DNA from 2 places in the Bradyrhizobium sp. UFLA06-24 genome. Region 2 is predicted to be linked to the other one. Evidence: riboswitches for the same ligand, from Rfam matches in the RefSeq annotation. Region 2 holds a riboswitch; the other holds the start of a gene.

Region 1 (6,852 bases), on a different contig from region 2:
GCCGTCTCTCAGCTTAATCGCCGCAATTGGTGGGCACGCTGCGCTTTGCCCACCCTACAGAACTCGTTTCTCACGCCTTCTCCAGCGCCGCGGTCAAATCCTCGATCAGATCATCCGGATGCTCGAGCCCGGCCGAGAAGCGGATGAATCCCTCGCCGATCCCGAGCTCGGCGCGTACCTCGGGCTTCAACCGCTGATGTGTCGTCGTCGCCGGATGGGTCACGAGGCTCTTGGCATCGCCGAGATTGTTCGAGATCTTCGCGAGCTTGAGCTCGTTGAGCACGCGGAAGGCCGCGGCCTTGCCGCCCTTCACCTCGAAGCCGACCAGCGTCGAGCCGCCTCGCATCTGCTTCTTGACCAGCGCCGCCTGCGGATGATCCTCGCGGCCGGGATAGACCAGCCGCGCAATCTTTGGATGGCTTGCCAGCACGTCGGCGATGCGCGCGGCGGTGTCGGTCTGCGCGCGCACGCGCACGCCGAGCGTCTCCAGTCCCTTGAGCAAAACCCAGGCGTTGAACGGCGAGATCGACGGGCCGGTCTGGCGCATGAAATTGTGGATGTGCTCGGCGATGAAGGCTTCCGACGACAGGATGATGCCGCCGAGGCAGCGGCCCTGGCCGTCGATATGCTTGGTCGCGGAGTAGACGACGACGTCGGCCCCGAGCGCGAGCGGGCTCTGCCAGATCGGCGTTGCGAACACGTTGTCGACGATCAGCCGCGCGCCGGCCTGGTGCGCGATCTCGGCAATGCCAGGAATGTCGAGCACGTCGAGCGTCGGGTTGGTCGGGCTTTCCAGGAAGAACGTCTTGGTATTGGGTTTCGCCGCCAGCTGCCATTCGTCGAGATTGGCACCGTCGACCAGGGTGGTCTCGATACCGTAGCGCGGCAGCAGGTCCTGCAACACATAGAGATTGGAGCCGAACAGCGCGCGCGACGCCACCACGTGATCACCGGCCTTGAGCGGCGCCAGGATCGCCGTCGTCACTGCCGCCATGCCGGTCGCAGCCGATCGCGCGGCCTCGGCGCCTTCGAGCTCGATCATGCGGCGCTCGAACATTGCGATCGTCGGGTTCGAATAGCGCGAGTAAATGAAGCCGGGGTCCTCGCCCTTGAACCGCGCCTCGCACTCCTCGGCGCTGTTGTAGACGTAGCCCTGCGTCAGGAACAGCGACTCCGACGTCTCGCCATATTGCGAGCGCAGCGTGCCGGAATGGACCAGACGGGTTTCGGGGCGGTAAGCAGCAGGCGACTTCGACATAGGACCCTCCGATATGACCGTCTCGTCAAAAACGGTCACAAAAAAAACCGGCCTGGATATCTCCACGGGCCGGGATCACAGAGGTCCCCGGCCTGTTTAGCGACTTATTTAACGTGGCTGCAAGCCGGCCGGCTCAAATCACCACGGGATAAGTGATGCTCATATTCCGCAATGCCCTTTCCGTCAAGGCGTCCATCGGATAGCCGTAAATGCTGGTATTTTCGCATGTCCGGATGCGTTTGCCCCCTGACGAGGATTCCCGGTTGAGTTTCACGGTCGCCGCCGACGCCAATGGTATCCTGCCCGACCGCATGATCGCGGCGATGGCGGAAGAGGGCCTTATCCTGCCCGCCTACGATTTCGTCGAAAGCCAGATCCAGCCGGCGAGCCTCGATCTGCGCCTCGGCGACATCGCCTATCGCGTGCGCGCGAGCTTCCTGCCCGGTCCCGGCGCCACCGTCGCCGAGCGCATCGACCAGTTGAAGCTGCACGAGTTCAGCCTCGCCGACGGCGCGGTGCTGGAGACCAACTGCGTCTACATCGTGCCGCTGCTGGAGAGTCTCGCGCTGCCGCCGGAGATCGTCGCTGCCGCGAACCCCAAAAGCTCCACCGGCCGCCTCGATGTCTTCACCCGCGTGATCGCCGATGGCACCCGCCGCTTCGACATGATCGGCGCCGGCTATCACGGTCCGCTCTACGCCGAGATCAGTCCGAAGACGTTCCCGGTGCTGGTGCGCGAGGGCTCGCGCCTCAGCCAGGTGCGCTTCCGCACCGGCGATGCCATCCTCACTGCCGACGAGCTCGATGGCCTGCATGCCGCCGAGCGCCTGGTCGATGTCGACGATGCCGATCTCACGGGCGGCGTCGCCGTCTCCGTCGATCTCTCCGGCGAGAAGGGCAGTGGCTTCGTCGGCTATCGCGCCAAACGTCACACCGGCGTCGTCGATGTCGATCGTCGTTCGGGCTATGCGGTGGAAGATTTCTGGGAGCCGATCTCGGCGCGCCCCGACGGCAGCCTGATCCTCGATCCCGGTGAGTTCTATATCCTCGCCTCGAAGGAAGCGGTGCAGGTGCCGCCCGATTATGCCGCGGAGATGGTTCCGTTCGATCCGCTGGTCGGCGAGTTCCGCGTGCATTACGCCGGATTCTTCGATCCCGGCTTCGGCTATGCAGGTGCCGGCGGGCAAGGATCGCGCGCCGTGCTGGAAGTGCGCTCACGCGAAGTGCCGTTCATCCTCGAGCACGGCCAGATCGTCGGCCGCCTCGTCTACGAGAAGATGCTGTCTCGCCCCGATGCCATGTACGGCCAGCGCATCGGTTCCAACTACCAGGCGCAGGGCCTGAAGCTGAGCAAGCATTTCCGGGTGTAGTGTGAGCCTCGCGCTCCGCTGTCATTCCCCGCGAAAGCGTCGCGAAAGCGGGGAATCCAGTACGCCGCGGCTTCTCGACTTGATCACCGCCGTCTCGGAGTACTGGATCGCCCGATCAAGTCGGGCCATGACACCGAATTTGTGTCAGGATGTATGAAATCCAACGAGGTCTCGCCATGACCGATCAACTCGACGCACACATCCTCAACGACGTCGCCGATGCGCTGATCTATTCGGATCGCTCCGGCACCATCATGCGATGGAATCGCGCATCCGCCGCACTGTTCGGCTTCGCGGCAGACGAAGCGCTCGGCCAGAATCTCGATCTGATCATCCCCGAGCATCTGCGCGCCGCGCACTGGAAGGGCTTTGAGGCCGCGCTCGCCAGCGGCGCGATGAAGCTTGCGGGCAAGCCGACGCTGACCCGCGCGCTGCACAAGAGCGGACGCAAGCTCTACATCGAAATGACCTTCGCGCTGGTGCGTGACGCGGGCGGCAACGTGCTCGGATCGGTCGCGATGGCGCGCGACGTCACCGAGCGCGTCGAACGCGAGCGCGCCGCCAAAGCTTCGTAAAATTGAAGCTTCGCTAAACTAAGGCTCCGCAATCGGGCCGTCGCAAAATTCGTGATGCGGAGTTGACCCAGGACCGCAATTCCACGGGCCGAAATGCGCTGCCGCAGAGCACGCCTGCACCTGACGCAGGAGGAATCGGCGGCCGGCGTGCTAACAATTGCCGGACGCGCCTTTCGCGCGAGTGAATTGATTAGCACACCTATGCATTGCCGCGCCGCAGATGGCGCATTTGCCCGGGAGACGAAATGACGGACATCGCCGAGATCCCGGTCGATGAGCAGGAACGTCCGCTGCCGCCGTCCCCGCGCCCCGTGCGGAGTGCGCTGACCGACGGGCCGATCCTGCGCACGCTGCTGGGGCTCGCCTGGCCGAACGTCGTCGCGCTGTCCGCCGGCACCTGCGTGGTGATCGCGGAGACCTCCTATATCGGACGTCTCGGCGTCGAAGCGCTGGCCGCGATGGCGCTGGTGTTTCCGACCGTGATCCTGACCATGACGATGTCGGGCGGCGCCATGGGCGGTGCCGTAGCTTCCGCCATCGCACGCGCGCTCGGCGCCGGCGACCGCGAGCGTGCTGGGACGCTGGCCGCGCATGCACTCCTGATCGGCATCACCTTCGGTCTCGTGTTCATGCTGGGCATGCTGATCTTCGGGTCCCAGGTGCTCACCATGCTCGGCGGGCGCGGCAATGTGCTGACTCATGCGATCGCCTACACGCAGGTGTTCTTCGGCGGGGCGGTGCTGCCCTGGCTGCTCAACACCATGGCTGGCGTGCTGCGCGGCACCGGCAACATGAAGCTGCCGTCGCTGTTGATCCTCAACTCCGCGGTCTGGCAGATCGTGCTCGGCGGCACCTTGGGCCTCGGGCTCGGACCCGTCCCGCAGCTCGGCATGCGCGGCGTCGCGGCCGGTGCGCTGATCGCCTATTCCATGAACATCTGCATCATGGGCTGGTATCTGTTCTCGGGCCGCGCGCGCGTCGTCCCCAAGCTGCGCGGGCTTCGCATCCAATGGGCGATGTTCTTCGACATCCTGAAGGTCGGCGCCATCGCCTGCTTCTCGCCGCTGCAATCGGTGCTGACGATCTCGATCTTCACCCACTTGCTGGCGAAGTTCGGTACCGCGATCCTTGCCGGCTACGGCATTGGCGCGCGGCTGGAATTTCTGCTGACGTCGATCGCGTTCTCGTTCGGCATCGCCTCCGTGCCGATGATCGGCATGGCGGTCGGCGCCGGCCGCATCGCCCGTGCCCGCCGCATCGCCTGGATCGCGGGCGCGAGCGCCTTCGTTGCCGTCGGCACGCCCGCCTGCCTCGTCGCACTGTTCCCCGATCTCTGGGTCAACATCTTCACCCACAGTGCCAATGTGCGCGCGACCAGCCATCAATATCTGTCGACGGTAGCGCCGTTCTACGCCTTCATCGGCCTCGCCTCGACGATGTACTTCTCGTCGCAGGGAGCGGCCAAGGTGATCGGTCCGGTGCTGGCGCAGACCGCGCGGCTGATCTACATCGCGACCTGCGGCTGGTGGCTGTCGACGCACGAAGCCACCGCGCAAAACTTCTTCTGGCTCGCCGCAAGCTCGATGGTCGTGCTCGGCCTGCTCTCGAGCTCCAGCGTGGTGCTGACCCGCTGGGGTCCGCGCGAGGCGAAGCCGGCGGTTCGTCCGGCGCTCTCGGCCGCCGATTAGCGGTTCCTGTGGCGGCGATGGCCGCAACAGCTGACCTCGGGGGATCGGACAAGGCTAGCCCGACGGAAACGCCTTGTGCATGGCGGTCACGGCCGCCTTGGTCTGCTCCTGCACGTAAGGGGCAAGCTCGTTCGGCAGCATGTCGATGATCCAGACCAGGCGACATTTCGCCTCGCCAACGGCAATCACCTGCACCGAGGCGCTGTAATGCTTCAGCCGTTCGCTGGTGATCGCATAGACCAGCCGCTGCCGCGCATCGTCGCAATCGACCAGCGTCTCGCGCGCCACCGAGCCGTTGGCGAAGGTGACGATGCGCGCATCGCCGTCGAGCTCGCAAGCGGTGACGAATCCCGGCACCAGCCGCCGAGGCAGCGCGCCGAAATCGCGCACCGCATCCCAGACGTCGCGGGCCGGGGCGGGGAGGGCGATGTCGTTGTGGATGGAGGCCATGTTGTTCCTCTGGAGAAAGATCCCGTAGGGTGGGCAAAGGCGCACTTGCGCCGTGGCCACGACCTATTGCTGTTTGCACGTGATGGTGGGGACGCTACGCTTTGCCCACCCCACGAAATTTTGCGTGTTGCGATCACTCACGTACAAACCGCCTCGATGTTGTTGCCATCAGGGTCGATCAGGAACGCCGCGTAGTACGTCGGGCTGTAATCCTTGCGCGGCCCGGCGCCGCCATTGTCGCGGCCGCCGCTCTTCAGACCTTCGCTGTGAAACGCCTTCACCGCATCATGATTCCCGGCGCGAAATGCGATATGCGCGCCGTCGGCCTTGCGGCCCTTGTTCAGATGCAACCAGAGCGCCGGCTCGCCCTTCGGCCCGAAGCCGGCATAGCCGTCGCCGCTCGAGCACAGCACGTAACCCAGCGGCGCCAGCACGGCGGTGTAGAAACGCGTGGCGGCGTCGAGGTCGGCAACGCGCAGCCCGATATGGTCGTACATGGTCATCTCCATTGCAAAGCGCGCCGCAAGCGGCGTGCGCCGAAGACGACCTTAGTCAGTTGAGGGCGAGCGGCTCTTGGAGAATCTTGCGCCTGCCCTTCGAGGCCTGCCGGAACCTGGTCGGCGACACGCCGGCGGCGCGATGGAAGGTGCGGACGAAATTGGAGAGGTCGCCGAACCCGACATCATAGGCGATGTCGGTCACCGCGATGTCGTCCTCCGTGAGCAGGCGCGCCGCATGCCGCAGCCGCGAGCGCACCAGATATTGATGCGGCGTGACGCCGAGCACGTTGGAAAACAACCGCAGGAAATGGAACGAGCTCAGCCCTGCCAGGCGCGCGATCTGTTCGAGATCGACCTCGGCATGGGAGTTGTCGTCGATCCACAACGCGGCCTCCACCGCGCGGCGGCGGTCGCGCGCCGTCGTCGTCATCTTTTTGCGCGGCGTGCCCGAGACTATCTCGACAAAGCGGGCGGCCAGAAGCTGCCCGATCTCGTCGAGGCCCAGATCGCTGTTGCCATCTGCCGCGGCTTGCGCGAGCTCGCCCAGCACCATCAGCGCGGGCAGCGGCGGCGTCGCGCCGACCTGCCAGGTCTCGCGCCGCCCGCCGAGAGCATCGACGAGCTCCTCGCTGAGGAAGAACGACAGGCAGACATCGCCGCAGACGTGCTCATGCGTGCAGGTGTATTCGTCGCCGGGCGCACCGACCAGCAGCGAGCCCGCCACCAGCTCGAAGAAGCCGGCGCGGCAATGGCAGCCGAAGCTTCCCGCGCGGACATAGGCGATGGAGTGGCCGGTGCGGCACTCGGCAAACGGCTGGTCGTCCGGTCCCGCGTCGCAGCGAAACTCGGAGACCGTCATCGCGTCTGACGTCAGCAGCGTGGTCGCATCCATCCCCGGTATTTAGGAGGGCGCGCGCGGCGGAGCAACGGGCAGCAGCACATCGAACAGCGTCTTGCTGGCAATCGGATGGGCGCCTTCGAGCGACAAGAGACGTCGCTTCGAGATCACCC
Region 2 (6,852 bases):
TGGCACGCGACGCCGAGCCTCGATGTCTACAGCTACGCGGGACTGGAGAAGACCAAGGCGAATTTCGCCAATGTGGGAACGGTGCCGTTCGGCTACGGCAATCCGCTCTACAACAACACCGGCTGCTTCACCGAGAACACGCCGGCAGCGAGCTGTAACGGCAATACCAGGGAAGTCCGGCAGGTCACCGCCGGCATCTACGACACCGTCTACCAGGGCAATTACGGCACGGTCAAAGCCGGCGTACAGTACTCCTACACGCAGCGCTTCGCCTTCGCCGGCGTCGGCGGCGCACCCAAGACCGACGACAACATCGTCATGACGCAGGTCAGGTACTATCCGTTCTGATGTTCTGTGGGTGGCAATTGTCCGACGGTCTACTGATCCTTCGGCTCGCGCACGTCGTCGCCCGGCTTGGCCTGGCAATGACGGGCGCGGTCGGCGCCACCTTCGTCGCCGCATTGCTGATGCGGGCCGATCTGCCCTGGTTCGACACCGTCGAATTCACTGTTCTGCTAATCGTGCTCGGAATGACCGGCGCCTATCTCGGGATCGACATCCCGCGCTGGCCGCAGCTCCAGGCCGGCCCGGCGCATCGATCGCCCGCGATCGGTCTTGCCAGCGCGACCGGCACCTTCCTCGCGGCTGGAGCCGGCCTACTCGCACTCTATGCTTTCGTGATCGACGAAACGTCTGCTCCCGCCAGCAACCTCTTGTTCGGCGCCACCTGGATGCTGGGGGTGTGCATGCAGATCGGCGCCGGTCTCGCCGGCCGCCGCCGCATTACGCAGGTCAAGGGTCGCAATTAGCCGGGCTTCTTGTCGAGCTGTCCGTGCTGGCGGCCGAAATCCGCGGCCGCCGAATCCTGACCGATCTCGACGATGCCGCGGCGGATGGCGCGGGTGCGGGTGAAATGGTCGAACAGCGCCTCGCCGTCGCCACGGCGGATCGCGCGCGTGAGCTTGGCGAGATCCTCGGTGAAGGTGCCGAGCATCTCCAGCACGGCGTCCTTGTTGGCGAGGAAGACGTCGCGCCACATCGTCGGGTCGGAGGCCGCGATGCGGGTGAAGTCGCGGAAGCCGCCGGCGGAGAACTTGATGACCTCCGACTCCGTCACCTGTGCCAGCTCGTCGGCGGTACCGACGATGGTGTAGGCGATCAGATGCGGCAGATGGCTGGTGATCGCGAGCACGAGATCATGATGATCCGGCGTCATCACCTCGACCTTGGCGCCCATCGCCGCCCAGAATGCGCGCAAATGCGCGGTGGCCCCGGCATCGACGCCTTCCGGCGGCGTCAAGATGCACCAGCGGTTGATGAAGAGCTCGGCGAAGCCGGAATCCGGCCCCGAATGCTCGGTGCCCGCGACGGGATGGGCCGGCACGAAATGAACGCTCTTCGGCAGATGCGGCGCCATGTCCTTGACCACCGCGCCCTTGACCGAGCCGACGTCGGAAATGATTGCGCCGGGCTTCAGATGTGCGGCGATCTCCTGCGCCACCTCGCCGCAGGCGCCGACGGGAATGCAGAGGATGACGAGATCGGCATCCTTTACCGCCTCCGCATTGGTCGCCACGACCTGGTCGACGATGCCGAGCTCCATCACCCGCGCGCGGGTCTTTTCCGAGCGCGCGGTGGTGACGATCTCGCCCGCCAGGCCCTGAAGTTTCGCAGCGCGCGCGATCGAGCCGCCGATCAGGCCGAAGCCGATCAGCGCGACGCGCCGGAAGTGTGCCTGCTCGCTCATTTGCCGGCCATGAAGTCGCGCAAGGCCTCGGCGACGAGGCGGTTGGCCTCCTCGGTGCCGATGGTCATGCGCAAGCAATGCGGCAGGCCGTAATTCTTCAGCGCGCGCAGCACGAGACCGCGCCTGGTGAGGAAGGCGTCGGCGTCGTCGGCCGTCTTGCCCTTCTCGGTCGGGAAGTGGATCAGCACGAAATTGGCGACGCTCGGCGTCACCTTCAGCCCGAGCTTGCCGATCTCCTCGGTGAGCCAGTTGCGCCAGGTCTCGGTGAACTGCTTCGACATCGCCTGGTGCGCGGTGTCCTCGATGGCGGCGACAGCGGCATACATCGCCGGCGTCGACACGTTGAACGGGCCGCGGATGCGGTTGACCGCATCGATGATGTGCTCGGGGCCGAACATCCAGCCGACGCGCAGCGCCGCAAGGCCGTGGATCTTGGAGAAGGTGTGCGTCACCACGGTGTTCTCGGTGGTCGCGACCAGCTCGATCCCCATCTCGTAATCGTTGCGCGAGACGTAGTCGGAATAGGCGGCATCGAGCACCAGCAGCACATGCGACGGCAGGCCGGCGCGCAGGCGCTTGACCTCGTCGAACGGGATGTACGTGCCGGTCGGGTTGTTGGGGTTGGCGAGCCAGACCAGCTTCGTCTTGGGCGTCACGGCTTTCAGGATGGCGTCGACGTCGCAGGTGAGGTTCTTCTCGGCCGCAATCACGTTCTTGGCCCCGACCGCCATGGTCGCGATCGGGTAGACCAGGAAGCCGTGCGTGGTCGAGATCGCCTCGTCGCCATGGCTGAGATAGGTGTGGGCGAGCAGATTGAGGATCTCGTCCGATCCGGCGCCGCAGATGATGCGATTGGGGTCGAGGCCGAAGGAGCGGCCGATCGCCTCGCGCAGCACGCGTGAGGTTCCCTCCGGATAGTCTTCCAGATGATCCGCGACGTGCTTGAAGGCCTCGATCGCCTTGGGCGAGGGTCCGAAGGGCGTCTCGTTGGCCGAGAGCTTGAACACCTTGCGGCCCGGCTCCGCCACCGGGCTCTTGCCGGGCGTGTAGGGCGCAATATCGAGAATGCCGGGATTCGGCACGGGGCGGGACATCTTCAACTCCGAGATTGGCTGGGCGCGAACTTACGATTTCGCCCCGGTCGGGGGCACCGTATAGCGCGTTGCGTGGCTGCCGACGAGGGCCGTGGAGCGCACCGAGGCCCCCGCCTCGATCAGGGCAGCCCTGATTTTGTCGATGCCGGTGGCTGATGTCACCGACACCAGCAGCGCTGCGCCGTCGAAGGCGGTATCGGGCACCGCCACGATCTCGGCCAGCGGCGACAGCGCGCGCGCCACCTCGGCGTTCCAGCCGGAGACGCGCACGCTGAAGGTCTCCACTTCCGTGACCAGCGCGCTGTCGGCGACGCGCGAGATCGCGAACACGGGCAGCGCCGCCGGATGGTCGGCGCGTTCGACGAAGGGCATGCGCGCGATGATCTTCGGCGCGCCGTCGGCCTCCAGCTCCAGCCACCACGGCGTGCGGCTCGAGGTCGCCGAGACCAGCGCAAGATCGCCCTTGGATTTCGCCACCGCCTCGACCGCGGCCTGCGCGCTGAAATGGGCGACGTAAGGCACCGTGAAGCCGAAATGGAAGCGCACGGAATCGCGCATGGCAGGCTCGCTCACCGAGATGTCGGCGTGCACGGAGAACGGCGCCTGGACATAGGTGAAGGTGGAGATGATGACGCGCCAGATGCTCTCGACCGTGTCGAGCGGCAGAATGCCGCGATGGCGCTGCACGATCTCACGCATCATCGAGGCCTCGCGCGCCGGGCGGAACGCCGAGCCGACCTCCTGGGTCTGCTTGACCTGGATCAGGCGATCGATGATGTCGCCACGCTGCATCAGGAGGCGATGCATGGCCTCGTCGATCGCGTCGATCTCCTTGCGCAATTCCTGGAGCGATGGTGGCGCCGGCGGACGTTGGGACATATCTGACAGGCTGTGTTGTGAGGGAGCGGTCGAGGTTCTGATTAGGCAGTCGGGGCGGCGAAAGCAAAGAGAAATGCAAGAGGACGCGAGACCTGCCGGTCCGCGCGGCGAGAGCCGATTTTGCTCAATCCGGACCGTGACTTGACGAAATCAGCCTGAGCCGGTAGGTTTTTGCCCGTTCCGTGGTCATTTGAGCCGGCCGGCTTGCAGCCACGTTAAAAAACTCGCTAAACAGGCCGGGGACGCTTCCGATCCCGGCCGAACCTATCATTCAGGCCGGGTTTTTCATGGCCTGATGTCAGCGGCGGTTCTCGTGGCCGTCGCAAACGAGGTCGATGATGGTTGGCGTCAAGTCCGTGCCCAGTCCCGCGATCAGTGCCGACGATCGCTCGCATGAGGTCGATCATCCGAGCTCGCAGCTTGCGCTGTTCGGCACTGAGCAGCCGCTGCGGCTCGATTGCGGCGTCGATCTCTCGCCGTTTCAGATCGCCTATCAGACCTATGGCGAACTCAACGCCGACCGTTCCAACGCGGTGCTGATCTGCCATGCGCTGACCGGAGACCAGCACGTCGCCAATGTGCATCCCGTCACCGGCAAGCCCGGCTGGTGGGAGACGCTGGTCGGCCCCGGCCGGCCGCTCGATCCTGCGAGGTACTTCATCATCTGCTCCAATGTGATCGGCGGCTGCATGGGTTCGACCGGCCCGGCCTCGATCAATCCCGCGACCGGCAAGGTGTGGGGCCTGGATTTTCCCGTCATCACCATTCCCGACATGGTGCGCGCGCAGGCGATGCTGATCGACCGGCTCGGCATCGACACGTTGTTTGCCGTCGTCGGCGGCTCGATGGGCGGGATGCAGGTGCTGCAATGGACGGCGGCGTACCCTGCACGCGTCTACTCCGCGCTGGCGATTGCCTGTGCGACGCGGCACTCGGCGCAGAACATCGCCTTCCACGAACTCGGCCGCCAGGCCGTGATGGCCGATCCGGACTGGCACAATGGCGGCTATGCCGATCACGGCATCCATCCGCATCGCGGCCTCGCGGTCGCACGGATGGCTGCGCACATCACCTATCTCTCGGACGCCGCCCTGCATCGCAAGTTCGGGCGGCGCATGCAGGACCGCGAGCTGCCGACCTTCTCGTTCGACGCCGACTTCCAGGTCGAGTCCTATCTGCGCTACCAGGGCTCGTCCTTCGTCGAGCGCTTCGACGCCAACTCCTATCTCTATCTGACCCGCGCGATGGATTATTTCGACATCGCCGCCGACCATGGCGGCGTGCTGGCGAAGGCCTTCGCGGGGATCCAGACCCGCTTCTGCGTGGTCTCCTTCACCAGTGACTGGCTGTTTCCCACATCCGAATCGCGCGCGCTGGTGCACGCGCTGAACGCATCGAGCGCGCGGGTGTCGTTCGCCGAGATCGAGACCGATCGCGGCCACGACGCCTTCCTGCTCGACGTGCCCGAATTCTTCGACATCTCGCGCGCCTTCCTGCAATCGGCCGGCAAGGCGCGCGGGCTCACCGACAAGGACGGCTGACATGTCCGCGCAAGAAGTGCTGCCGTTCAACGGCATCGTGACCACGCAATCGGGAAACTATCGCGCCGACCATCTGCTGGTCGCCGAGATGGTCAAGCCGGGCTCAAAGGTGCTCGACGTCGGCTGCGGCGAGGGCGATCTGCTTCAACTGCTGGAGACCCGCGGGATCGACGGCCGCGGCATCGAACTATCTCGTGAAGGCGTCAACCGCTGCGTGGCAAAGGGCCTCGCGGTGGTGCAGGGCGATGCCGACACCGATCTCGTGAATTATCCGGACGATGCCTTCGACTACGTGATCCTGTCGCAGACGCTACAAGCGACGCGGCAGCCCAAGGTCGTGCTGGAAAACCTCCTGCGCATTGGCCGCCGCGCCATCGTCTCGTTCCCGAATTTCGGCTTCTGGCGGATGCGCCTCCAGCTCCTGATCGGCGGCCACATGCCGCGCACGGAAAACCTGCCGGCCAGCTGGTACGACACCGCCAACATCCATTTCTGCACCATCAAGGATTTCGTCGAGCTCTGCGACGAAATCCATGTCAAGATGGAGCGTGCCGAAGCGCTCGACCTCTACGGCCGCCCCTTGCGCCTGCGGTTGCCCTGGTGGGTGTGGAATCTGTTCGGCGAGCAGGGGGTGTTCCTGCTCAGCCGAGGCGGTGGGAAGTAGTTTTTCGTCATTGCGGCGGCGGACGGCGATACCTGACTCAGGGAACTAGACCAAGTATCCAATCCTGCGGCTAACCAAAGTTGAGCCTCTAGGTTGCATGTCCTCGATTCCTTCAGCCATAATGCCGCTGGGGAAATGAAGGGCTGAGACGATGGGTAGAGCGCTGCCGGCACTCGCTGTGCTGTTCAGTGTGGGCTTGACGTACGAACCGGTACTCGCCCAGAGCGGAAGCGACATCGTTAACATTTTTGGTGGCCTGGTTCAGACCGCGATCACTCAGGCGACCCAGGCCGAGTGGCGCAAAATTCCGGCGGCCGAGATGTCCTGCATCGACGAGAACCTGCGCCAGCGCGGCTTGTCGATTGCGCAAGCGGTTCAGCAAGGCATCAGCCCCGGCGACGGCCGGCTTGCGGACGTGCGCCGCTTCTGCCGAAGCGGCCTCGCGCAAAATCCATCGGGCATAGCCGTGAGCCCGAGCGTGATCTCGATCTATGCAGTCGACGGACTTAACCTCGGCGCGAAGGTCAACTTCGAAAGCTCGGTCTATCGGCAATATCAGTGTAGTCCCAGCGAACAGTTCAACGGCTTCAGCTGGTGCACCCGCAAGGTGGCGGAAAGCTCGAGACGGGGACCGTTCGTGTCGTCCTACTCGATCCTGCATTCGCCCGACGGCACGGTGTCCTACGTCAACCGCTACCTGGAGCCGGCATGGTTCAGCGGCAACGAGGCGAATGAAGACATCGGACGACTTGCGAGAAAGTACGGCCAGCCCAACGTGATGGCCATGCCGCAAGCTGAAGGTGTGCAAGGGCTCATGGCCAGCTGGGGCACGGTCACGCTGCTGCCGCTCGACGCGAACAATTTGGCCCTGCTCGCGCAGGGCCGCGACATCAGGGCCGGCTTCATGGTGGACTTCCTCGGCAATTT

The links. A riboswitch is a leader RNA that binds a small molecule or an ion and turns the genes downstream of it on or off. The one in region 2 is predicted to bind S-adenosylmethionine.
Region 1: another riboswitch for S-adenosylmethionine. It lies ahead of IF809_RS04970 (O-succinylhomoserine sulfhydrylase); the one in region 2 lies ahead of metX (homoserine O-acetyltransferase MetX).

What each region holds. Positions count from the first base shown of each region.
Region 1 is NZ_JADFUE010000003.1:222,970-229,821, forward strand. It holds gene IF809_RS04970 (O-succinylhomoserine sulfhydrylase) at 71-1,258, opposite strand; SAM riboswitch at 1,334-1,413, opposite strand; gene IF809_RS04975 (2'-deoxycytidine 5'-triphosphate deaminase) at 1,492-2,628, shown strand; gene IF809_RS04980 (PAS domain S-box protein) at 2,805-3,203, shown strand; gene IF809_RS04985 (MATE family efflux transporter) at 3,449-4,891, shown strand; gene IF809_RS04990 (SRPBCC family protein) at 4,946-5,341, opposite strand; gene IF809_RS04995 (VOC family protein) at 5,479-5,838, opposite strand; gene IF809_RS05000 (helix-turn-helix domain-containing protein) at 5,894-6,733, opposite strand; gene IF809_RS05005 (methylated-DNA--[protein]-cysteine S-methyltransferase) at 6,743-6,852, opposite strand, start outside.
Region 2 is NZ_JADFUE010000093.1:425-7,276, reverse strand. It holds gene IF809_RS35325 (hypothetical protein) at 1-348, shown strand, start outside; gene IF809_RS35320 (hypothetical protein) at 366-809, shown strand; gene IF809_RS35315 (prephenate/arogenate dehydrogenase family protein) at 806-1,747, opposite strand; gene hisC (histidinol-phosphate transaminase) at 1,744-2,841, opposite strand; gene IF809_RS35305 (chorismate mutase) at 2,872-3,720, opposite strand; SAM riboswitch at 3,893-3,972, shown strand; gene metX (homoserine O-acetyltransferase MetX) at 4,059-5,261, shown strand; gene metW (methionine biosynthesis protein MetW) at 5,263-5,925, shown strand; partial or broken gene IF809_RS35290 (hypothetical protein) at 6,077-6,852, shown strand, end outside.